One region of the Marinobacter sp. NP-4(2019) genome, then DNA from elsewhere that is predicted to be linked to it. Evidence: predicted binding sites of a transcription regulator. Region 1 holds the regulator's gene; the other holds the start of a gene.

Region 1 (12,182 bases):
ATCATGTCATTGACCTTCTCTGAGGCCCGGGCGGGCAGATTGTGTTCGGCACTGGCCGTAAATTGCAGGCGGGCGCTGTCAGGCGTGTACTTGACGCTGCCTTCGCCGCTCAGGCTGACTTCGCCGGCCTGGGCCGCCAGTGGAATCAGGGTTGCGGCAAGGCCGGCTAGCAGGTGTTTTTTTATCGCGTTTGGCATGGTCAGATCTCCGTTCTGGTTGGCAGTGCTATTTACAACGCTATGGGGTGGTTGTCGGGTCGTTGGCTTCCGCCTCTTCCAGTCGCACCAGCTTGCGGGCCCGGGCGGCATGGACAAAGTGGCTGAAGATACGGCGATGTCCGCCATGGTACAGCAGGTATTCCGGGTGCCACTGGACCCCCATCAACCAGTGGTCACCGGTGTTCTCGATGGCCTGTACAAACTGGTCGTTGTCCAGTGCGACCACTCTCAGGTTGCGTCCAAGGCGTTTGATTGCCTGGCTGTGAATACGGTTCGCGCCAATGATGGTGCTGTGCATGAGGCGACCGAGACGGGTGTTCCTCACCAGCCGCACGGTCTGCATGGGCAGAAGCAGCGGGCGGTGGCGGGTATGGACCCGCAGGGGGGTGACGTTCTGACACAGGGAGCCTCCGTGGAACACATTGATAAACTGGGCTCCCCGGCAAATGCCCAGAACCGGAATCTTCAGTTGTTCGGCCCGGCTCAGCAACCGTTGGTCAGTCTGATCTCGCCGGCGGTCGTAGCGGGCGGTGACGGTCGGTTGCTGACCGTAGAGTTCCGGATGAACGTGAGTGCCTCCCGACAGTACCAGTCCGTCAAGCAACGCCACGTCCACCCTGGCGCCGGGGCGGATATAGTGCGTTCTTGCACCATGGATGCGTAACGCAAGGCTGATCAACCGGTGTGCCGTGCTGCGTCGGGCGGGGCCACTGATACCGATGGTCAGCCCCGGGTGTTCGGGCAACTGAGGGCTGGTGTCAGACATAGTGCCTGTTACGCAACCACTGCTCACAGGTATCAAGCCAGCTCAGAGTGAGATTGCGAAGGCTTAGCTTGCGGCTCATACGGAACTGTTCCCTCAGCTCCGCCAGATCACCGGCGTTATTGGCAAGCTGTTCCAGCACGACCCAGTCGTTCCAGACCGAAGAGAAGTGCCACCCGGGATTGTCGATGTCGCAATCCGGCAGACGGTAGTGCAGGGTGGGCCGGCTCTTGATGCGTTCATCCACCACGTATTCCGCCAATACGGTCTTATCCAGGTGGGCAAACAGCGGTAAAAGGTCCAGGGCCTTGTTGCGGGTGGGGTTGTGCTTCAGGTAGTCCCGCATCAGCTGTTCCGTATCCGGCGCGTAGTCATCGGCTACCAGCAGGTCGATGTAAGTGCTGCTCCACGGCTCGATATAACTGGTGAATTTGCGGCTGATATCGATCTGGTGCCGCGACTTCAGCCAGTCATACAGCACCGCGAAAGCCTGCAGATAGCGAACCAGGGTGTCCGCCCTGAGGTCGGGCAGCTCGGGATTGAGCTGCAGTCCGAATGCATAGTAGAGCGCTTCGCGGCTGCCAAGGGCGCCCGCTTTGCGGAGTTCATCGCAGAGGACTTCAATGCGTTCCAAGGACGAGAAAGGCAAGGGCGGGCTGATGATCTCCAGGGGGACAATCTTCTCGGCGGCGGCGTCAATCACTTCCATTGCCTGGCCTCCGAGTTCCCGCATGGATTCCGGGACCGTTTCTCCCTTCAGATCGAGGTCCTTGATCGGGGCTGAATCCAGCTCGATGGTGAAGTGTCCGAGATCGGTCTCCAGATCCGCCACATAGCGGGAGGTTTCACGGGACTGCCCCGACAACAGCTGTTCCGTCAGTGTTACCAGGGCACTGTAACTCAGGCCCGACAGCTCTATTTCAACTCCGACGCGGCGCTCCTCACCGGTGTCGGTCCTGAGGATATCTGGCATCCTGCATGCCTTGGATTCGCTCATTCCTGTGCCTCCTCAATGGGTTGGACTTACCATATCACAGACCGTACTCAGTGCATTCTGACGCAATCTGACAAAAAATACAGGAAGTGGTCTTTACACTGGATAAAACACTGTATATAGTCAAATCACTGTATATAAAAACAGGATTAACGGGGCAACCGCATGAAGCTGACAGCAAGGCAAACCCAGGTACTGGATATCATTCGGCGTTACGTGGATGAAACGGGGTACCCACCGACCCGGGCGGAAATTGCAGCGGAGCTTGGATTCCGTTCCGCCAACGCCGCGGAGGAACATCTCCGGGCACTGGCCCGCAAGGGGGCCATTGAAATGGTGCCGGGCGCGAGCCGGGGTATCCGTCTGCCGGAGGTTGAAGAAGATCTCGGTTTGCCAGTGGTTGGTCAGGTTGCGGCAGGCAGTCCGATCCTGGCCCAGGAGCATATTGAGGATCACTGTACCCTGAAACCGGACTTTTTCTCCCCGTCTGCAGACTATCTGTTGCGGGTACGCGGAATGAGCATGAAGGATATCGGTATCCTCGACGGCGACCTGCTGGCGGTCCATCGCACTCAGGATGTTCACAACGGTCAGGTGGTGGTGGCCCGCGTCGGGGAGGAAGTGACAGTCAAACGCTTCCGTAAGGAGGGCACCACTGTGTACCTGATTGCGGAAAATGAGGAGTTTGCCCCGATCGAAGTGGATCTCAGGGAAGAGGAACTGTTTATTGAAGGGCTCGGCGTTGGTGTTATCCGGCGCTCGGATATGCACTGATCCGGAACGGTCAACTTGAAGGCGAGGCGTATCATGGAACAACTCAGCTTTAACCAGAATCTGGCCTATTCACAGGCGGCCATGGGCTACCAGGCTCCCGCAAGGCCCGCGGGTGGAACGTCGGTTGTTCGTACCGGGCCTGCCAGATCCAGGCGAGCTGATCCTGCAACGGCGCCGGTGGTCGGTAATGTGACCGAGATTATTCTGCCGGAAGGTCAGGTTGAGAATTTTCAGCTGTTGCTGCCGATGTTGACTCAGTTAAATCAGGAGAAGCGCTGGCTTGCGTGGATTGATCCACCCCAGGCTTTGGTGAGCAAGTGGCAAAAGATGCACGGTATTGTCGCGGGCGAGCTGCTGGTCTTAAGGTCCACCCCGGATTATCCGGCCCGCCAGCTGGCTGAGCGAGCGCTCAGTGCCGGTACCTGTCATGCGGTGGTGATGTGGACGCGGAAGCTCAGCCGTGAAGCCCTGGAAACGCTGCAGAAGGCGTCCGCCCAGGGAAACAGTCACGGGGTGGTGCTGCGCCAGCGCTGATAGTGCGCTGGCCAGGGTGTTTTCAGTGGAGCGTATAGGAAGGCTGGACGTCCTGGGTTTCCAGTTCGTCCTCTTCCCAGTCGATATCATGGGTGACGTTTCCGACCGCCTCGATACCTGCTGCGATCATCGCCTTGGCGACGGCCATATCCCGGTCTTCCATCATGTCGCGAGCTTCTGAAGAAAACGAAATGCGTACCAGCGGCGCTGCATCGTCATCAATACGACGCAGGGCGTAATCGCCGTCACTCAGCTGTACGATTTCAAAAAAAGATGGTGACATTCAAATAACCTTTCTGTTGATTCCTACCCTGTCGTGACTTGCGATTTACCACTCGCTGTGTCGGTCTTCCAGGGTGTCAGCGAATTGTTTGAGCGCGTCGAGCAATGTATTAAGCGCCGGCGTTGATCGATCCGGGCCCGATTCCGCAGAGATCGCAATGATATTCTCCGCACTGACGGTCTTCCTGGCCGCCGGCGGCCGACCCTGGGACGTCTCCAGTTGATCCAGATGATTCCACCAGCTCCCTGGCTGGTGCTCCAGGGCCAGCAACTCAGCCACTTCCGGCAGTTCAGTTCCCAACAGGGATGCCAGGGCCGAGAGTGACTCGGGTTCTTCGTTTTTCTGCTGGTACAGCCTTGCAATCATGACCAGCAACAGCTTTCGGGCCCGCAGCGAAAGTTCTATGGCACCCTGAATAGCCGCTTCCCGTTGCAATGCCCGGTAGGAGTCAGCTTCAGCGTTAGTATCGCTATCTGCCAGCCGTACCAGTGTCCTGGCCAGAAACAGCTTTTGTGATACCAGTGAATGCCACTGTGATGCCATGGTTACCTGCCAAACGGGTGTCGGTCGAGCAAAGCGAGATCAAGTAAGAGTGCGCTTCAGATTAATTCGATAGTCTACCATTTTCAGGAGCGGATTTCCTCCCCGTGTTGCTACCTATGGGTTTAACAAGAAAACACAAACTTTCCCGTTACGAACTGCACCGGGAGTGGGTGGTCGAGGCCACTCTGCGAACGGGTATCAGTCATATCGCGTGTTCTACGTGGATGAAGACAGCTGGCAGATCCTGGCGTCCGAGGAATACGACGCGGAAGATAAACTCTGGCGGGTTTCCGAGGCCCACAACATCAGCTATTACAGTGAGCCGGTGTTCTGGACTACCATGGAGGTGACGTACGATCTGAAATCCAGACGTTATTACATAGACGGCCTGGACGACGGATTTCCGGCATACGATTTCAGCCCGGGGTTCCGTGGCAACCAGTTTACAGCCGCTGCCGCCCGTCGCGCTGCGCGTCGGTAACGGCTGGTTGGGAAGCCGAGCACGACTCGCCGCCCGGGATCGGGGCCGCTAAAGACCACAGGAGAATGATTGATGACAGAGGCCCCGAACGACCTCCAGGCCCTGGACCAGTTGATCGAATGCCTCGCTCAGGCATTGAGCGACAGGAACTGGGATCGGTTGTCTGAACTTAACCAACAAGTGAAAACGACGGTTGCTCCGGTCATGGCACGACTGGAAACCGGAGAACTCTCCGTTGAGCCGGTCAGGGAGCGTCTTGAGCGCCTCCAGGCTTTTTGTGACAAGGCCAGTGCGGGGGCCACAGAAGCCCGCACGGAAGCGGAGCAGGCGTTGAAAGGCGTGAACCGTAACAAAAATGCGGCGCGTGCGTACCAGAATGTTTCAGGAAATGAGTCCAGATAGCGTCATAAAATTGACTCCGGTGCTCTTACAGTCTTAAATACCGCACAAATCCCTCCAAGAGATTTACGTGGATGCCCAAAAATAACAAGGTGCTGGTGCTGAGCGAGGACGAATCTCGCCGCCGCGACATAGTGACCATTCTGGAATTTGTTGGTGAAGAGCAGGTCCTGGCGGGCGAAGAAGCGAAGGCTCTGCTGGCTGATGGCGACGAGGAAGCTTTGGCGACGGTCGCAATGGCTGTGATGAATGGCGAAGGCAACGGCATCGCCGACCTCGTTTCCGAGCTGTGCCGAAAAACCAATGGCGTGCCCATACTGATGGTGGGCGACCCGGCCCTGAAGGGCGTGTCTGAAGACCACTTGTCACGCATCATTGCGCGAATGTCATGGCCCATGAATTACACGAAATTCGTGGATTCCCTCTACCGCGCACAGATCTACCGTGATCAGTTTATCCATTCCAAGGAACGAGGCCAGCAGCGTGGCCTGCAGCTTTTCCGCAGCCTGGTCGGCACCAGCCGGAAAGTCCAGGCGGTACGCCAGTTGATGCAACAGGTGGCCGATAAGGAAGTCAGCGTGCTGATTACCGGCGAATCCGGCACTGGCAAGGAAGTTGTTGCACGAAACCTGCACTACCATTCCGCACGCCGGGAGAAGCCATTTGTACCGGTGAACTGCGGTGCGATCCCGGCAGAACTGCTGGAGAGCGAACTGTTCGGCCACGAAAAAGGGGCCTTCACCGGCGCCATTACCTCCCGCGTCGGGCGCTTTGAAATGGCCGAAGGCGGCACCCTGTTCCTGGACGAGATCGGCGACATGCCCCTGAACATGCAGGTGAAAATCCTGCGGGTGCTGCAGGAACGCACATTTGAACGGGTCGGTAGCAACCGCACCCTGTCCGCCGACGTCCGGGTCATTGCCGCCACCCACAAGAACCTCGAGGACATGATCGAAACCGGAGATTTCCGGGAAGATCTCTATTACCGGCTGAACGTTTTCCCCATCGAAATGCCGTCACTGCGGGAGCGCGTTGAAGACATACCGTTGTTGATCAACGAACTGATCTCACGCATGGAAAAAGAAAAGCGCGGCTCCCTGCGATTGAATTCCGCAGCCATCATGAGCCTGTGCCGGCACGACTGGCCGGGCAATGTCCGGGAACTGGCCAACCTGGTGGAACGCCTGGCGATCATGCACCCCTATGGCGTCATTGGCGTCCAGGAACTGCCCAAGAAGTTCCGCTACGTGGACGACTACGACGAAAACCGCCCAGTCGAGGATTCGGGCATGCCATCGGGCGTACCGGGACTGGTGGGCCTGGACGCACCGGCCTTGTTGCCGGTCAATGGTATCGACCTGAAGGACTACCTGTCGAACCTGGAAAAGCAGCTGATCCAGCAGGCTCTGGACGAAGCCAGTGGCGTGGTTGCCCGGGCTGCGGAGAAGCTGCGGATTCGGCGGACGACTCTGGTGGAGAAGGTTCGCAAGTATGGCCTTCGGGAGGAGGAGTCCGAGGATTCCTGATTATTTTGGTCATACTCAGGGGAGGCCGGGGTGGTGGGGTATGTTTTTAAAAACCGCCTTACAACTCGCTTTGCTCAGACAAGCGGCGCTTTTTAAAAACATACCCCACCACCCCGGCTTGTACCTTGTGCAGGCCCGCCGCGGGTGTGGCGATTCGAAAGGCAGGCTCGTCTGAAGTCCGGTGAGGGGTAGGCCTACCCCCTGGCCCTCTACTCCCAGCCAAACCACCAAAAAATGCATAGAAACAACGGCGTCAAAGGTTTGTAACCCGAAGCGTCGCAGTCATTTCAGGCCGACGTAAAACCGTCGTTTCCCATATCGCGAGTTTTCTTTCCTGCTGAAATATAAACAAAAATTTAAGTTGGCATGATGCTGGCTTAGCTCCCTGAAAACAAATCATCCGTAGAGTTTGACCCGGTGGTCGGGTGAGTCAGGGGACGAGTTTATGAGTCAGCTACAGTTTGTTGTGCAGTCTTCCGCAAAACAGGCAGAGGCCAATGCGGCGGCGGATGTTAACGACAAGGTTACTGCCCTGTTTCCGGAGCAGGACGACGAAGCTGTGGGATCGGCGCTGGAACTGTTTAACCAGATGTCGCGGCAGATCACCGATTCCTATCGCACACTTGAGTCCCGGGTGAACCAGTTGTCCGGAGAATTAACGGCGGAGTCCCGCCAGCGCCAGCAGGAGCTGGAGGAAAAGGAAAAGCTGGCGGATCGTCTGTCGACACTGCTGACGGCTTTGCCCGCTGGCGTGGTCGTGCTGGACAGTCAGGGTGTGGTGACCCAGACCAACCCGGCGGCGATCAGTCTGTTGGGCGAACCCCTTGATGGCGAGCGCTGGGTGGATGTAATTCGTCGCTGCTTCGCGCCGCGTCGGGATGACGGCCACGAAGTTTCCCTGAAGGACGGTCGACGGGTCAGTATCGAGATCCGGACCATGGAAAACCAGCCCGGCCAGTTGATCCTGCTGACCGATCTGACAGAAACCCGTCACCTGCAGTCGCAGCTTGCCCATGCCCAGCGGTTGTCGGCCATGGGTAAGATGGTCGCCTCTCTTGCCCACCAGATTCGTACCCCGCTGTCAGCCGCCATTCTCTATGGTGGCCATCTCAGCGAGGAAGACCTGGACGAGGAAATGCGCCAGCGTTGTGCTTCCCGTCTGATGTCGCGTCTTACGCATCTGGAGCAGCAGGTGCGTGACATGTTGATCTTTGCCCGTGGGGAGACCCGGCTGGCCGAGGAGTTGTCTGCCGCGACACTGGTCAGCGCCCTGGGTTCCGCCCTGGATGGATTGAAGCTGGCATCCGGTGTGGAAGTGCATCTGGACAGCCAGGTCGACGATTGTCGTGTTATGTGCAATCGGGACGCCCTGGTGGGTGCCTGTACCAACCTGGTAAATAACAGCGTGGAAGCGGGGGCAACCCGTGTGATGGTCCGGCTTGCGCCTGTTGACGGCGAACTGGTGATTCGTGTGGTGGATAACGGTCCGGGGTTTGAAGCCGGGCAGGCGGGTCAGCTGATGGAAGCATTTTATACCACCAAGTCCCACGGTACCGGACTTGGGTTGGCAGTTGTACAGGCGGTGGTGAAGGCCCATCAGGGGCGGTTTGCCATTGAATCTCCGGCGCTGGAGAACGAAGACAGAGGCGCGGTGGCGACTCTGACCCTGCCGCTTGTTGGTCAATAAAGAACAGTCATTGGAGGCAACCATGGCCAAAGCCCAGATTCTGATCGTAGAAGACGACCACGACTTGCGGGAAGCACTGGTCACCACCCTGGAGCTGGCAAAGTTTCGTGTGCGCGAGGCGGCTAACGCCGAGGAAGCGCTGGCGCGTCTGGCGGAATCACCGGTCGATATGGTGGTCAGTGATGTCAACATGCCGGGCATGTCGGGGCATGAGCTCCTGGGAGAGGTACAGCGCTTGTATCCCGGGCTGCCGATGATGCTGATCACTGCTTATGGTCAGATCAGTCACGCGGTGTCCGCTATGCAGTCCGGCGCTATCGATTATCTGGTAAAGCCTTTTGAACCCAAAGTGCTGGTTGAGGCTGTTACCAAAGTGGTGGGCGGGGCCCGCGCGAAAACCGGTGGTGATGAGCCGGTGGCCGAGGATCCGATCAGCAAGCGCATGTTCCAACTGGCGGCAAAGGTGGCCGGCAGTGATTCCACGGTAATGATCTCCGGCGAGAGCGGCACCGGCAAAGAGGTGCTGGCCCGGTATATTCACCAGCAATCCCCCCGCGCCGAACAGCCGTTTGTGGCCATCAACTGTGCGGCGATTCCCGAGAACATGCTTGAGGCGATTCTGTTTGGCCACGAAAAAGGGGCGTTTACCGGCGCGGTTGCTTCTTCCCCCGGTAAGTTCGAGCAGGCCAACGGCGGTACGATTCTTCTCGATGAGATTTCAGAAATGGACCTGGGGCTGCAATCGAAGCTGTTACGGGTTCTGCAGGAACGTGAAGTAGAGCGGGTTGGCGGCCGCAAGACCATTGCCCTGGATGTGCGGGTAGTGGCGACCACCAACCGTGACCTGGGGGAGTATGTCCGTGAAGGCAAGTTCCGCGAAGATCTGTACTACCGGCTGACGGTATTCCCGATGCACTGGCAACCGCTGCGGGATCGCGCACTGGACATTATGCCCCTGGCCAGCGCGTTGCTGAAGAAGCATTGCCGCAAGATGAAGCTGACGGGGATCCAGTTCGCCAGTGATGCGCAGCAGGCGCTGGTGAACCACCCATGGCCGGGAAATGTCCGGGAGCTGGATAATGCCATTCAGCGGGCCCTGGTGCTTCACCAGGGGAACGTGATTCATGCAGCGGACCTGTGCCTGGAGCTTGGTATTACTGGCCGTGTGGACGGCAGTGCGCCGGTTGTGGAACCGGCCCCGGTGCGTGAGCCGGAGTCGCTTTCAGCACCGTCAGGGAATGAATCCGAGCCCTCCGGCGGTATCGATTCGCTGGCGGTGGCGGCGGAAGAATCCGGCCCGATTGCCCTGGGGGATGATCTGCGGCAACGGGAGTTTCGTATCATTATCGACACGCTGAAAAAAGAGCGCGGTCGCCGTAATCGGGCGGCCGAGCAGCTGGGTATCAGCCCCCGGACCCTTCGTTACAAGCTGGCCCAGATGCGTGATGCAGGCATCGACCTGGATTCGGAGCTGGCCATGGCCTGATTCGGGTTGTCTCCTCCTCTCCTTCTTCAGGGCACCTTCGGGTGCCTTTTTTCTGTCAAATCTCCGTCGTTTTCCAGGTTTTCATCGCATTTTGTTTCTGTAATTTAATGAAAAACAAGAAATAAATGCTGTTGGCCTGTGGTTTGCTTTATGGGAGAGAAGAAAAGGTAACCGAATCAGAGTTCAATGGGTTGTTGCCAACGCAGCCAATCCCGGGGAGTGAGTTATGGTCGAACGTGCAGATATCAACAATGTGCTGTCGGAAATCCGTAACATGCGTTCGCAGATGATGCAGAACCAGCGTGTTGAGCAGGATAATGACGTTCGTGGCCGTATCGATAGCCCGCAGAAGGTTGAGCAGGGCCGCGAGACACAAAGTTTTGGGGATATGCTCAGTCGCGCGGTGGGCAGTGTCAACGAACTGCAGCAAACCTCAAGTGAGTTGAAGACAGCTTATGAAATGGGCGATCCCAATGTGGATATTACCCGTGTGATGATCGCCTCCGAGAAAGCCTCGGTTTCCTTCGAAGCGCTGACCCAGGTTCGTAACCGGGTGGTGAAGGCTTACGAAGATATCATGAACATGCCGGTATAATAGCGGAGCACAACCATGGCCAGCGTACCTGCAGAAACCTCCGGCGCCAACGTACCGGCAGCCTCGGATTCTGATAACCTGGAAAGCCGCAGCGACCTGCTGTTTGGTTTCAATCGCCTGACCCTGTTGCGGCAGATCGGCCTGATGGTGGGGCTGGCCGCCAGTGTCGCCCTGGGCGTTGCCGTGGTGCTCTGGGCCCAGGAGCCGAACTATCAGCCGGTGGTCGGTGATATGTCCGGCTACAACCCTCAGGATGTCACGTCCATTCTCGATCAGAGTGGTATCAACTACCGCATGGATCCGCGCACCGGCGCCCTGCTGGTACCTTCCGATGAAGTCTACAACGCCCGCCTGAAGCTGGCCGCCGAAGGCGTGACCGACGAGCAGACCATGGGGTACGAACTGCTGGACCAGGACCGTGGTCTGGGTACCTCCCAGTTTATGGAAACCATCAGTTTCCGCCGGGGTCTGGAGGGCGAACTTGCCCGAACCATTACTGCCATGCGCGGTGTACGGTCGGCCCGGGTTCATTTGGCGATTCCGGAGCGGTCCGTGTTTGTCCGCGATGCCCGCACCCCGACAGCCTCCGTTTTTCTGGATGTATTCGCCGGCCGCAAGCCGGAACCGGAGCACATCGCCGCCATTGTGAACCTGGTGGCGGGCAGCATTCCCGAAATGAGCAAGGATAACGTCACCGTCGTTGATCAGAACGGCAACCTGTTGACGGGCCGTGAAGCGAATAGTGAGAGTCAACAAATCAAGGACCAGTACGATTACACCACCCGTGTGGAAGAGCGTCTGACCCGTCGAGTGGCCTCCCTGGTGGGGCCCATTGTTGGCGACGGTCGGTTCCGTGCGGAAGTGACCGCGGACCTGGATTTTTCCTCGGTGGAACAGGCAGAAGAACTGTTCAACCCTGAGCAGCAGGCTGTTCGCAGCGAGCGGGAAATGAGTGAGCAGCGTGTCAATGGCGGTGCCACCGGTGGGGTGCCAGGTGCATTGTCCAACCAGCCTCCGGGCGAAAGCCAAGTGCCGGAGCAGGTGGGGCAGGGCGAAGCCGGAGAGGGAGAGGATGGTGAGCCCGCTCCCCAGCCGGTCAACGTTCGCCGGGAGTCCACACGAAATTACGAAATGGACCGCACCGTAAGCTATATCCGCCAGGAACAGGGTCGTGTGAAACGACTGACCGTGGCCCTGGCCGTTGATGATATGAAGGTGGTTGATCCGCAAACTGGTGAGGTCAGCTACGAGCCATGGCCGGAACAGGAACTGCAGCGCCTGAACATGCTGGTTCGCGATGCTGTGGGCTACTCGGCGGCACGGGGGGACAGCGTCACCGTGATGAATACCGCGTTTGCGGCGGAGGAACAGGTGGAGTTTGAAGCGCCGGGATTCTGGGAGCAGCCCTGGTTCTGGGATCTGATGAAGCAGGTATTGGCTGGCCTGGTGATTCTGGTACTGGTTCTCGGCCTGCTGCGCCCGACACTGAAGAGCCTTTCCGGCGCGGGCAAGAGCGAGCGTGGGGGAGAGGCCGAAGGTGGTTATGGTAGTCTTGACGGGATTGAAGGTGGCGATGAGTTGCGCCAGGCCATGTCGTCCCAGGATGAACTGCTTTTGCCTGGCGCCACGGACAGTTATGATAGGCAGCTGAATGCACTGAAAGGCCTGATCGCAGAAGACCCGGCAAGGGTTGCCCAGGTTATGCGCCAGTGGGTGAATGTCGATGACTGAAGAAACCAACCGTCAGGTGGAAGGTGCGCAACAGGCACCCCAGAAGCCGCAGCGCAAGATTCCCCGTGTCGAACAGGCCGCCATTCTGCTGATGTCGCTGGGTGAGACCGATGCGGCGGAGGTTCTGAAACACATGGGCCCCAAGGAGGTCCAGCGTGTTGGTGTGGC
Region 2 (12,182 bases), 1.1 Mb from region 1:
TCAGGCAATGGAGTTCGGCGTAGGACATGGTTGTTACCCAAACCAGCCGTGTACGAACCAGCCATCCCGCACATCCCGGAATACCCAGGCCAGTTGACCACTGGCCAGTTGGGCAATGTAGTAATCCCGGTGAACCCGTTGTCCATCCCACCAGCCACCGCTGATGCGTTCCGGGCCGGAAAACCAGGCGTTGGGTGTTTCCTGCAGGGGGTATGGGCTTTGCAGTAACCACAAAGGCCGATGGGGCCGGCCACTTTCCTCTGTGCCGGTGGTGCACGCCCGGCGCGAAAGGCTTGCCGTGGTCCAGGCATGTTCCGGGCGATGGTCTGCCCGGGGCGACAGTTGCTGCAGGGCATCTTCCCCCAGCCGGGCCTGCAGGCGGCTGATCAGGGTATGCCAGGCTTCGTTCGAGTTCGGAGTTTCTCCCAGTAGATCGTTACTGTGACTCGCATCCCGTCTCAGGAAGCGACGTACCGAAAGCACGAGGGAGGTAACGGGTGCTTTCAGCGGGTGCTGTTCAAAACGTATACGGAGTAACTCCAGAAACGCTTCGGCCCGATGTTCCGCTCCCGAAGTGCGAATTCGCAGACGCGTGGGTTCGTGATGGCGGTGGTTCAGTACCAACTGCAGGCTGTCGGTATCCTGTTGGCGCCAGCACAGATCCTCTTCCAGCTCTCCCAGTATGCGGTGCAGGGGAAACAGCAACCCTTGGGAGTGCTCTATGTCCTGGGCAAAATCCGCCTGCTGGTGGAAGTGATGAGGGGGGCGCCAGGGTTGTTGTGGGTCTGGCCGGGTGCCCTGGATTCTCTGTAGGTAGGCGAGGGTGTCCGATGATAGCCGGTGAGCGAGCTCCCTGGCTGGCAACTGCATGACTTCTCCCAGTCGGGTCAGTCCCAGCCGCTGCAGCCGGGTGAGGGTGCGGTCGTCAAGCTCCACGGCTGTCAGTGGCAGACAGGACAGTTGTTGTGTCATTTGCTCCCGGTTAGTGGTGCATTGGCCCTGACCAGCGCGGGCGCACAAGCGGGCGGCCAGGGGAGTGTGTCCGGTGGCCATCCAGGCGGTTAACTGTCTTTGTGACAGTGCCTGTTCGAACGTTTGCCGGATGGCGGTCAGGCCGCCGTACAGTTTCTGCAGGCTGCCTGCTTCCACCAGCAATCCGTCCGGTGGGTAGAGAGTGATGTTGGCGGCATGGCGATACAGCCAGCGGGCCTGTTCTGCCAGAATCTGCTGTTCCCGGCTGGTGTCCGCACGGGCAATAGCCAGCTCCGGTACCAGGCTGATGGCGGTTTTCAGGGCCATGCCGGGTTGCACGCCCTGGTCCCGGGCTTCCGGGCAGGCCTGGAGTATTCGTTGACCGGTTGCTTCCACAACCACCAGCGCTTCTTCTCTACTGTTCGCTCTGCCGCTTTCTCCGCCGCTTCTTCGGGAACGGAGAATATGGTCCAGCAGCAGGTGAGGAAAATGCAGGTAAACCCAGAGCATGATGACGTGCCTTTGCCTCTGTTATAAGCCGGATTGGGGCCAGGGCCCCTGAACTATCCGGCTGGGTTCGGGAAATGGCACATGCGTCCGCTGTGACATGGCGAGGGTGCAGCGTTGTCCCGGCCAGCTACCCCTGCGTTTCAACACGTTGATCTGTAAGTCCTGGTGTTTTCCCGCCTCCAGCTCAAGCCTCAGGGCCGCAGGTGAGCTTTGCCTGGCCAGTTTGCGGCTGAGGAACAGTACGCATACGTTGCTACCGGCCTCGGCGGCCAGTTGCAGCCGGCGGATATCCCGGGCCGCCAGCCTGCGGGGCCAGGCCAGTACCAGTCCGGTGACGGGGGAGCGCAGGCAGTTTTCCAGGGTCCACAGCAGGTCATTGTCATTGTCTGTATGAATCATGACCACCTGATTCAGGTCCACCTCTTCCTGTGCCAAAGCCGGGGCATAGGGCGTGTGTGGCGGGTTCAGCCAGAACACGGTCCTGCCGGCGCAGGTCAGGCGCTGCATCAGCGGCAGTACCAGTTGCAGTTCACCAATTCCGGGGGCATCCAACAGGCATTCACTTAATGCCCCCCGGGGCCACCCCAGCCCGCCCAGCTGGTTATCCAGCACTGGATAGCCGGTTGGTTCCGCCGGCTGTCTGGTCCGGGTGTGACGATCCCCTTGCCATACACGGGCGTCCTGCATCAGGGTATTTATAAGTTCGTTCATGAGTAGGCTCGTGGCTTGTTTCTTTCGGGATACTGTTTAAATATACAGTATTCCGAAAGGGGGCGGATTTCAATAGCGGGCTTGATAATGTGGGAGCGGGCACCCACGCTTGTAATACAAGTCATCAGTCAGGAAGGAAGGGGGAGCCATGAGTTCACTGACCACGCAATCCTGCGAAGCCTGTCGTGCGGATGCCCCGAAAATAACCGAAGACGAGAAACAAAGCCTGCTGGGAGAAATTCCGGAGTGGCAAGTCACTGAACTGAATGGTGAAGAGCAACTGAAACGGGTTTTCAAGTTCAGGAATTTTGCCGAGGCGCTGGCGTTTACCAACAAGGTCGGTGACCTGGCTGAAGCGGAAGGCCACCACCCTGCCGTCCTGCTGGAATGGGGCAAGGTGACGGTACGGTGGTGGACCCACAAGATCGGTGGTTTGCACCGGAATGACTTCATCATGGCGGCGCGGACCGATGCCGCCTACGCGGGCTGATCGGGAACGCTCCGGTCCGTTGTGATCACAGGCCGGCGATGTGGTGGATCATCCTCTGTCGCATGGCCTCGTCGGGTAACGCCCCCATGGCGGCGCCCATGTTGTCCGCCATATGACGAGCCTTACTGGTTGCCGGTGTTGCCGCAGTGACTGCCGGGTGGGCGACGACGAACTTCAGGAAGAACTGGCCCCACGAGTGGGCGTCGAATTCCGCCGCCCAGGAGGGTACTTGTTTGCCTTTCACTTTGTTCCAGAGCCGGCTCCGGCCAAAGGGAGCGTAGACCAGTACACCGATGCCTTTTTCCCTGGCCAGTGGCAGTATCCGTTGTTCCATCGTGAGGTTGTCGACGGCGTAGTCGATGCCGATGAAATCCAGGGGTTCCCGTATCATGGTGCGTTCCAGGTTTTCATACTGGCTAGGGAAAGTGGTGGTCACACCAATATAACGCACTCGCTGTTCTTCCCGCATTTCCTTGAGAATGCCGAGTTGCGTGGGTACGTCCCCGAGGTTATGGACCTGTATCAGGTCAATGACCGGTTTGCCGATGCGCCGGAAAGAGGTTTCTATCTGCTCTCTTGCGGCGTCGGGGTCAGCCTTGCCGCCACCCCATCCGGCAACATTCACCTTGGTGGCCCAGAACAGGTCATCGGTGATGTTCAGTTCGCTGGCTATTTGTCCTGCGACTTCTTCCGAAGCGCCATAGCTCGGGGCCGTGTCGAAGACTTTGCCGCCTTTCTCGACCAGTGTTTTCAGAACGCCCCGCAAGGCATCCCGGTCCTCGCTGCTGGCAACGCTGGCGAAGGTGGCGGCACTGCCCAACCCCACCACTGGCAGGTGCTGGCCGGACGATGGGATGGGACGGGTGATCAGTTCCAGTTGTCTGTTTTCAGCCCAGAGCATGCCGGGGTTCAGGGCCATTGTGGCGCCGGCGGCCAGGGCGAGTTTCAGGTAATCTCTGCGGGAAATCATGGTGATGTCCTCTTTTCGGTGGTGTCCCCCGATTCCTGAGCAGCCGCGATTGACTGTTGCGTCCTGCCCAGCCACAGCCCCAGTAGGGCCCACATTAATGCCAGGGGGACCGCGACGCTGGCCACCGCGACCAGCCCCATCCCCAGGCGTCCGAGCAGGCCTTCTACCTGAGCGCCCACCACATCACCACCACGATAGACGAAGGTATCAATAAAGGCCTTGGCTTTGTATTTGTCCTCCCGGCTTGCCACGGTATACAGGGTTTCCCGGGCCGGGCGCATGATGGCGCGCTGTACCGCACGGAAGGAAGCTTCCAGAGTAATCAGCGCTGTCAGAGAGCCGATCACGGCAAGGCCAATAAAGCCCAGGACTGTAGTTAAAGGTAGCAGAGCCAGGGTGATATGTACGCCGAGTCGTTTCATCAGATGGCCGGCGACCAGGGCCTGCATGAACAGCGTGGCGAGTTGTGTGATCAGGTCGATCCTGGCAAACAGGGTGGTTCTCTGATCCGTGCTTTCACCGAGTTCGGCCACCATTTGCAACCGCGTGAAATAAATAAAAGTAACCACGATCGCCAGGATGATGACGTAGGTGGCAATGCCCAGCAGGTAGCGGGAACGAAACACCGCCCGAAATCCCTCCCAGGCTCTGCCACCGATCAGCTCGCGCTCGTCTATGGCTGGTCGGGTGTCGTGAATGCGCCTGACCCGGTCCGGCTTTATGTAGGTAGTCGCCCAGCAAGCAACCAGTGCCAGTGCCAGAAAGCCGGTGCTGACAAGAAGCAGTGCCGGGGTTCCCAATGGTTCAGCCAATACGGAGCTTAACCATGGCCCGAATATGGCCCCGCAGGTGCCACCCACGGCGATCACACCGAAAAAGCGTTTGCCCTGATCGAGGGTGAAGCGATCCGCCATCACCGCCCAGAAGACCATGGTAATGAACAGATTGAACACACTGAACCAGACATAGAATATTTGTCCGGTGGTGACACCAATGACACTGGGGGCCTGCGTCATGACCAGATAGAATGTCATCAGACTGATCCCGAAAAAAGCGTAGGTTGTGGTGATGAAGGTCAGACGGCGCAAGCGGCTGACCAGTAATCCGAACACCGGGTTAACCAGCAGGGTAATAACCGCTGTGCCGATAAACAGCCAGCGCACTGTGTCGATGCCACCCTGGATACCAAGGGCTTCCCGCGCGGGACGCAGTACCATCAGTGCGGTCAGTACACAGAAAAAGAAGAACACCGCAAGCATGACCGGGATGATTTCGTCGCGGTGGATGTTAAACAGCTTGGCGAATGGGTTGCTCATAAACAGGCAACGGGCTGGTTTCATGAGGCATATGGCCTTCAATTTAGACCATTGGGAGCGTTTGGGTTAGCCTTGCATCCCCGTAAATAGATGAACTCAGGCGGATACTGTATGCCCATTACTCCGTTTCAGGCCCTGGCCTGCCCACTGGACGGTGATCCGTTGACTTGTGACAGCAGAGTCTGGCGCTGCCCTGTGGGTCACAGTTTTGATATCGCCCGCCAGGGGTATACACACTTGCTACCGGTGCAGAACAAGCGTTCCCGCAATCCTGGTGACAGCAAGGATATGGTTGCGGCGCGCCGCACGTTCCTGAACGCCGGGTTTTATCAACCCATCGCTGATGCGGTGAATCGGCTTATTCTGGCGGATGCACCCGGTGAGGGAGTGCTCAGCTGCCTGGACGCCGGATGTGGCGAAGGGTATTACCTGAGGCAGCTAGCGAATGCCGCCGGAGAGCGGCAAACCCTGGAGCTTCTGGGGGTGGATATTTCCAAGTGGGCGGTGCTGGCAGCGGCAAAACAGGATAAACGGCCGGCCTGGGCGGTGGGCACCAACGCCAGGCTGCCGGTGCTGTCCGGCTCGGTAGATCGGGTACTATGCTTGTTCGGGTTTCCGGTGTATTCCGAGTTTGCCCGGGTTCTGAAACCGGGGGGGCAGCTATTGCAGGTGGATGCCGGCCCCCGGCACCTGCAGGAGTTGCGTGAAATTATCTACCCTGCGCTGAAACCAGAAAAAAATGAGGGAACCGTCACCCCTGGCGGATTTACCGCCCTGACGATCACCATGGAGCGCTTTCCTCTGGTGCTGACAAGTCAGGCTCAGATTGCCAACCTTCTGGCAATGACGCCACACCTGTACCGGGCCAGTGCGGAAGGAATTGAGCGGGCTTCTGCGCTGGATTCCCTGACAGTCACCGTGGACGTGCGCATAACTTGTTACAGACAAAGTGATTCCGCAAATTCGCTTTAGATGTGCACGGGATAATCTATAGTTTCCTCATGAGAGCTTATCAATTGGTCTGGCATCAAGACATTTCGCTATGCCATTGAAGCCGTCAGGAGGATGTAATGCCGTTACCTGCCCCTTTAACAGAAGCCCAGGTCTACCACGGTTGTCCAGTCGAAAGGCTGGATTTTGTTACCACGGACGACCTCAAAGACCTGGAGCGGCCTTGCGGTCAGGACCGTGTTCTGAGAGCCCTGGAGTTCGGGGCAAGTGTACAGGCTGGCGGCTTCAATCTCTTTGTACTGGGGCCATCCGGTGCAGGCAAACACGAGTTGGTCGAACGCTTCCTGTCTCAACACGCTGCCCGACAGCCAGAACCCCCCGACTGGTGCCACGTTTATAACTTCCGGTTCTCAGATCGTCCGAAGGCCATACGACTGCCGGCGGGTGAAGGACGGCAGTTCAAGAAAGACCTGAGTGATTTGGCCGAGGAGCTTCGCACGGCCATCCCGGCGACTTTTGAGAGTGAGGAGTACCAGGCCCGGCTCCAAGAGCTGCAGGAAGAAATGACTAAGCGCCAGCACCAGGGCCTGTCTGATATCCAGGAAGAGGCGAACCGCAATAATATAGCGATGATCACCACGCCGGCCGGCTTTACCTTTGCACCCATGCGAAAAGGTGAAGTGATCGACCCTGAGGAATACAAAAACTTCTCTGATGAAGAGAAGCAACTGATTGAGTCCAAGGTCGAAGACCTGCAGAAGAAACTCCAACAAACTATCCAGCAGATTCCCAGGTTGCGGAAGGAAGTACGGGAACGGATTCACGCCCTGAATGAGGAAATGGTGCAGTTGACCCTCGGTGGCCCCATTGGTGAGCTGCGGGAAAAGTGGTTGCACCTTTCGCACGTTGTCGACTATCTGGATGCGGTTCGTGAAGACGTGGTTGAACACGCGGAGGCTTTCCAGGACAGCGATAACGGCCCCCCTGTTGGTTTGCTGGCCCGCTACAGGGCCAACTTGCTGGTCGATAACGCGGATACCGTGGGTGCACCAGTGATCTACGAGGATCTACCCAATCACCAGCATCTGGCGGGGCAAATTGAGCACCGGGCCCACCAGGGCAATCTCTACACCGATTTCACCCTTATTCGTGGTGGTTCCATGCACAGGGCGAACGGAGGTTACCTGATTATTGATGCCCGGCGGGTGCTGACCCAGCCAATGGCGTGGGAGAGCCTTAAACGGATTCTGTTTTCAGGTGAGATCCGCATTGAGTCGCTGGAGCATCTTTATGGTCTGGTCAGTACGGTGAGTCTACAGCCGGAGCCGATACCGGTATCGGTCAAGGTGGTGTTGCTCGGGGATCGAATGCTGTATTACCTCCTTTCCCATTACGATCCTGACTTTCTGGACCTGTTCAAGGTAGAAGCGGACTTCGAGGATGATCTCGACCGAAATGACGACTGCTACGAACTCTACTCCCGGATGATCGCTACCATGGCCAGGGCTCTGAAAATGCGCCCGTTGGAACGTGATGCGGTGGCCCGGCTAATTGAACATGCCAGCCGCCTGGCGGCGGACCAGCGCAAGTTGACCGCCCATGATCGCGTGCTCCGGGATATTCTGAGCGAGGCAGATCACTGGGCTGGTCAGTCCGGCGCGGATACGGTTGAAGCCGAACACATCCAACAGGCCATCAATGAGCGGGAATACCGTGCCAGCCGGGTTCGAGAGCAAAGTCGGGAACAGATCAGCCGGGGCGTTGTGATGATTGCCACGGAAGGTGAGGAAGTGGCGCAGGTTAACGGCTTGTCGGTGCTAAGGCTTGGCGCCTCTATGTTCGGGCAGCCTACGCGGATTACCGCGACAGCTCGTCCGGGCAAGGGGCAGGTCGTGGATATCGAACGTGAGGCCAAACTTGGTGGCCCCATACATAGCAAGGCTGTAATGATTCTCTCCCGATTTCTGGCAAGTCGTTATGCAGGAGAAGGGGAGTTGTCCCTGTCTGCAAGTCTGGCTTTTGAGCAGTCTTACGGCGGCGTTGAAGGTGATTCTGCTTCAGTTGCAGAGACCTGCGTGCTGCTTTCGGCGATTGCCCGGATTCCACTGAAACAGTCGTTTGCCGTTACCGGTTCGATGAATCAACATGGTGAGGTTCAGGCGGTAGGTGGGGTCAACGAAAAAATAGAGGGCTTCTTTGATGTTTGCCGGGAGGCTGGTGAAGTGCGGGAGCAGGGAGTACTAATGCCGGCCAGCAACGTGGAACACCTCATGCTCAGAACCGATGTGCGTCAGGCCATCGTTGACGACCGGTTCCGGATTTATCCGGTGTCAGATATCAATCAGGCTATTGAGCTTTTAACGGGGCTTGAAGCTGGCGAACCTGACAGCAATGGTGAGTTCCCGGAAAACAGCTTTAACCGGAAGGTTGCCGAGCGATTAAAGCAGTTCGCCGAGGCCAGCAAGAAGCAGGATGACAACGGAAAAGCGAACAATAACAGCGGGAGCGGTGACAGTGGCTGACGCACCCGAAAAGCAGGTCGGCTCAGACACACCAGCGGGACGCGTATTGGTGCTTTTGGATGGCTCCAGAATGAGTTACGCCGCATTGAATGCGGCCGCAGATATTGCAGCGTGCACAGGAGCGGATGTGCTGGGTGTTTTCGTTGAAGAGCAGAACCTGTTACGCAGTGCGGGCTATGGATTTGCCAGGGAAGTAGGCGCAGCCTCAGGTATCAGCCGGCCTTTGGATGTCACCATACTGGAGCGCCGCATGCAACGCCTGGCAATGGAAGTGAAAGAAGCACTGGCACGTGCGGTAAGCAGCCGTGGCAGATCTCACGAACTGAGCGTTGCCCGAGGTCGGGTCGTGGATGAAGTGCTCACTCTGGTAAGCCCGCAGGATCTGCTCGTGCTTGGTCGTGTCGGCTGGTCGTCGGTACCAGGATCTCGTCTTGGATCCACTGCCCGGGGATTGATTCGCAAGTCGCCCTCCAGGGTTCTGCTATGGTCTGAAGGTGCCGTATCGGACAAAAATCGGATTGTTGTGCTGCTGAATGATCATGCCGATGCCAATCGCCGGGCTATCCAGGCAGCCACAGAAGCCTCCCGTTATCATCATTTGCCGGTCACTGTGTTGTTGCGCTCTGAGGGCGATGTATCGGCGGTGCAGCTTGAGACGATCAGGCAAGATCTGGATTTTTCTGGCGCGGGCACCCGATTAAGGGTATTGCCTGCTACGGATCCGGCCACTGTCGCCAGAGTGTTGCGCGAAGAATGCGCCGCCCAACTGGTGGTCAGCCGGGAATGTTCGCTGTTTAGTAATCCGGAAGCAGACCAGTTGCTGATTGCCCTCAACTTACCCATTACCATCACTCCCTGAGGGGCAGGGGGCTGAACTGGTCAGGCAATTTTACGGCTGTCTTCCTTACGCAGAATTTCATCGATTTCCTCGGCTGACAGGGTTTCCTTCTTCAGTACAGCCTTTGCCAGAGCTTCCAACTGGTTACGGTGTTCACTCAGGAAGTCACGGGTTTCTTTCTCCAGTGCCAACAGTTGGGACTGTATTTCCGCATCGATCAGTTCGGCCATCTTTTCGCTGAATTCCCTTGGCAGCCCCATTTCCCGACCAAGAAACACATGCTCCTCGCCAATGCTCAGGCCCAGGGGGCCGATTTTTTCGCTCATGCCCCACTGACCAATCATCCGGCGCACCAGGGTCGTGGCTTCCTTCAGATCGTTCTGGGCTCCGGTGCTTACTTCGCCGTAGATAAGCTTTTCGGAACACCGCCCACCGAGCATCACCTTGATACGGTCCTTCAGGTAGCTTTCCGTGTAAGTGTAATGATCTTCTCTCGGGGTTTGTTCGGTCACGCCCATAGCCATGCCGTGGGGGATGATGGTCACTTTGGTCAGCGGATCCGCATTCGGCATGTAGTAGGCCATGATGGCGTGGCCGCATTCATGGTATGCCACGGCTTCCCGCTCCTTCGGAGTGAGGTGGGCATCCCGCTCTTCGCCAAGAATAATTCGGTCCCGGGCAAGTTCAAAACAGTGTGCATTCACCTCATGGAGATTTTCCCGGGCCGCTGTCAGTGCTGCCTCATTCACCAGGTTTTTCAGGTCCGCGCCGGAGAATCCGATAGTCCGGGCCGCCAGTTGCTCCAGGTCCACATCCTCGGCCAGTGGTACCTTGCGCACATGGACTTGCAGGATGGCCGTGCGTGCATCCTTGTGGGGACGGTCCAGGGTAATTTTTCGGTCGAACCGTCCTGGGCGGAGCAGGGCGCTGTCCAGAACATCCGGCCGGTTGGTGGCGGCCAGCACCAGGACATTTTCATGGGCTTCGAAGCCATCCATCTCGGTGAGGATCTGGTTCAGGGTCTGTTCCCGTTCATCGTGGCCACCACCCAAGCCGGCACCCCGTGAGCGACCAATGGCATCCAGTTCGTCGATGAAGATCAGCGCAGGTGCTTCCTTGCGTGCCTCCTGGAACATATCCCGCACCCGGGCAGCGCCGACACCCACAAACATTTCGATAAATTCCGACGCGCTGATGCTGTAAAAGGGCACTTCCGCTTCACCGGCAATGGCCCGGGCCAAGAGGGTCTTGCCGGTTCCCGGCGGACCAACCAGCAGGACTCCTTTGGGCATCACAGCACCCAGGGCCCGGTACTTTTGGGGGGATTTGAGGAAATCGATGATCTCGGCAATTTCACGTTTGGCGGACTCAATGCCGGCCACATCGTCCAGTGTGGTCGTGGAGGTTTCCCTGCGGGCCCTCCGGGCTTTCGAGCGACTGAAATCGAAGACGCCGCCACCCTGGATCATCTTCTTTTGCGCCGCACCCCAGAACCAGAACATCAACGCCAGTAACAGGAGCCAGGGCAGGAAGCCCCGAATCATCTCCTGCCACCAGGGCAGCCCCGAGGGCGTGGCCTTGATGGTCACTTCGTGTTCTTCCAGCAGAGTCAGCAATGACGGATCTTCCATGGGCGGAAGTATGGTGCGGAACCCTGGACTGCCGGGCCGGGCAGCGCTGTCCGAGCTGAACGATGCAGCGCCACTGTCTGTGAACAGGCCGGTAACCGATTCTTCCTTGAGCGTGACCTCTGCGACCTGATTGTTCTCCACCGCCGTCTTGAAGTCGGAATAGGCCAGGTCCTGAAGCTGGGGCTGCCCGTTGTCCTGTAGCCAGAGCATCATCAGGAATATGGCGGCGCTGAGCCACAGGAACGAGTACCGGTCGGGAAGAGTCGGTTGTGGATTGTTCTCCGGCTTTTGCTGGTTGCCTGGCCCGTTCGGTGCTGTCATTTGGGTCTCCGGTCTCCCTCCATGATCTTCGCCACGAAGACGGATTTACCGTACGTCTCGAATGACCACTTCATGGTATCCGATAGTACCTTCATAACCTCATCATAGTCGCCAAAAATTTCCGTGCTCATACGCCCCGGGTGGACTTCCAGCCCGGTTTGCTCCAGTCGGGTAATGAGATCCCATATGGGCTGTTTGTAGTCGTCTTTCAGTGGATAACAGCTCAGTTGTACAGAAAGGTACATAATGCCTCCGGTCCGGTCAGTGATCCTGGTCAATTACCGTTATCAATAGCCCATGGCTGATGATGTGCTTCGCCTCGGATCTGCGCCACCATGCAAAACGCCATCTTCACCCACCATAATACTCTGGATGGCCCCCATGGCCGAACCCTGGACCACTTTGTGGCCCCGATCTTCCAGCAGGCGGATTGTGTCCGGGCTGATGCCCTGTTCAATCCGAATCTCGTCCGGCAGCCACTGATGGTGCATGCGTGGTGCACTCACTGCGGTCTGGATGTTCATGCCATGATCAATCACATTCAGGATAACCTGCAAGGTCGTGGTAATGATTCGTGAGCCACCCGGGCTGCCTGTTACCAGAACATTTTGACCATTTTTTCTGACAATGGTTGGCGACATCGAGCTTAGCATCCGTTTGCCCGGCTCCACCTTGTTGGCTTCACCGCCGATCAACCCGTAAGCGTTGGGTACTCCGGGCTTGGCGCTGAAGTCGTCCATTTCATTGTTGAGCAGGAAGCCGGCGCCTTCCACCGTGATACCGGAGCCGTAACTGAAGTTGATGGTGTAAGTGTTGGACACCGCATTGCCCCATTTATCCACCACCGAGAAGTGGGTGGTTTCCGGGCTCTCCCAGGCAGCCGGCTGGCCGGGGTTGATGTCACTGGCGGGGCGGGCTTTGTCGGGATCAATACCTTTACGGAGTTCTTC

Evidence for each region. The regulator LexA, encoded in region 1, represses DNA repair genes until DNA is damaged. The targets are predictions, from matches to a motif close to CTGTNTNNNNANACAG.
Region 2: imuA (translesion DNA synthesis-associated protein ImuA) is a predicted target of LexA. The motif match lies at 2,226-2,241, and genes of this name have one in related genera.

Annotation. Positions count from the first base shown of each region.
Region 1 covers NZ_CP034142.1:2,914,029-2,926,210, reverse strand. The annotation lists gene EHN06_RS13350 (SIMPL domain-containing protein) at 1-197, opposite strand, end outside; gene EHN06_RS13345 (gamma-glutamyl-gamma-aminobutyrate hydrolase family protein) at 238-984, opposite strand; gene EHN06_RS13340 (amidoligase family protein) at 977-1,978, opposite strand; gene lexA (transcriptional repressor LexA) at 2,141-2,749, shown strand; gene EHN06_RS13330 (cell division inhibitor SulA) at 2,783-3,283, shown strand; gene EHN06_RS13325 (hypothetical protein) at 3,306-3,566, opposite strand; gene EHN06_RS13320 (DUF6586 family protein) at 3,612-4,109, opposite strand; partial or broken gene EHN06_RS13315 (DUF1329 domain-containing protein) at 4,226-4,590, shown strand; gene EHN06_RS13310 (SOS cell division inhibitor) at 4,663-4,992, shown strand; gene EHN06_RS13305 (sigma-54 dependent transcriptional regulator) at 5,064-6,515, shown strand; gene EHN06_RS13300 (sensor histidine kinase) at 6,961-8,202, shown strand; gene EHN06_RS13295 (sigma-54-dependent transcriptional regulator) at 8,225-9,688, shown strand; gene fliE (flagellar hook-basal body complex protein FliE) at 9,915-10,283, shown strand; gene fliF (flagellar basal-body MS-ring/collar protein FliF) at 10,299-12,014, shown strand; gene fliG (flagellar motor switch protein FliG) at 12,106-12,182, shown strand, end outside.
Region 2 covers NZ_CP034142.1:1,830,144-1,842,325, forward strand. The annotation lists gene EHN06_RS08350 (error-prone DNA polymerase) at 1-28, opposite strand, end outside; gene EHN06_RS08355 (Y-family DNA polymerase) at 34-1,482, opposite strand; gene imuA (translesion DNA synthesis-associated protein ImuA) at 1,504-2,193, opposite strand; gene EHN06_RS08365 (4a-hydroxytetrahydrobiopterin dehydratase) at 2,342-2,683, shown strand; gene EHN06_RS08370 (aldo/keto reductase) at 2,709-3,653, opposite strand; gene EHN06_RS08375 (NTP/NDP exchange transporter) at 3,650-4,993, opposite strand; gene EHN06_RS08380 (putative RNA methyltransferase) at 5,081-5,941, shown strand; gene EHN06_RS08385 (ATP-binding protein) at 6,040-8,442, shown strand; gene EHN06_RS08390 (universal stress protein) at 8,435-9,301, shown strand; gene ftsH (ATP-dependent zinc metalloprotease FtsH) at 9,322-11,232, opposite strand; gene EHN06_RS08400 (YkoF family thiamine/hydroxymethylpyrimidine-binding protein) at 11,229-11,477, opposite strand; gene ggt (gamma-glutamyltransferase) at 11,520-12,182, opposite strand, start outside.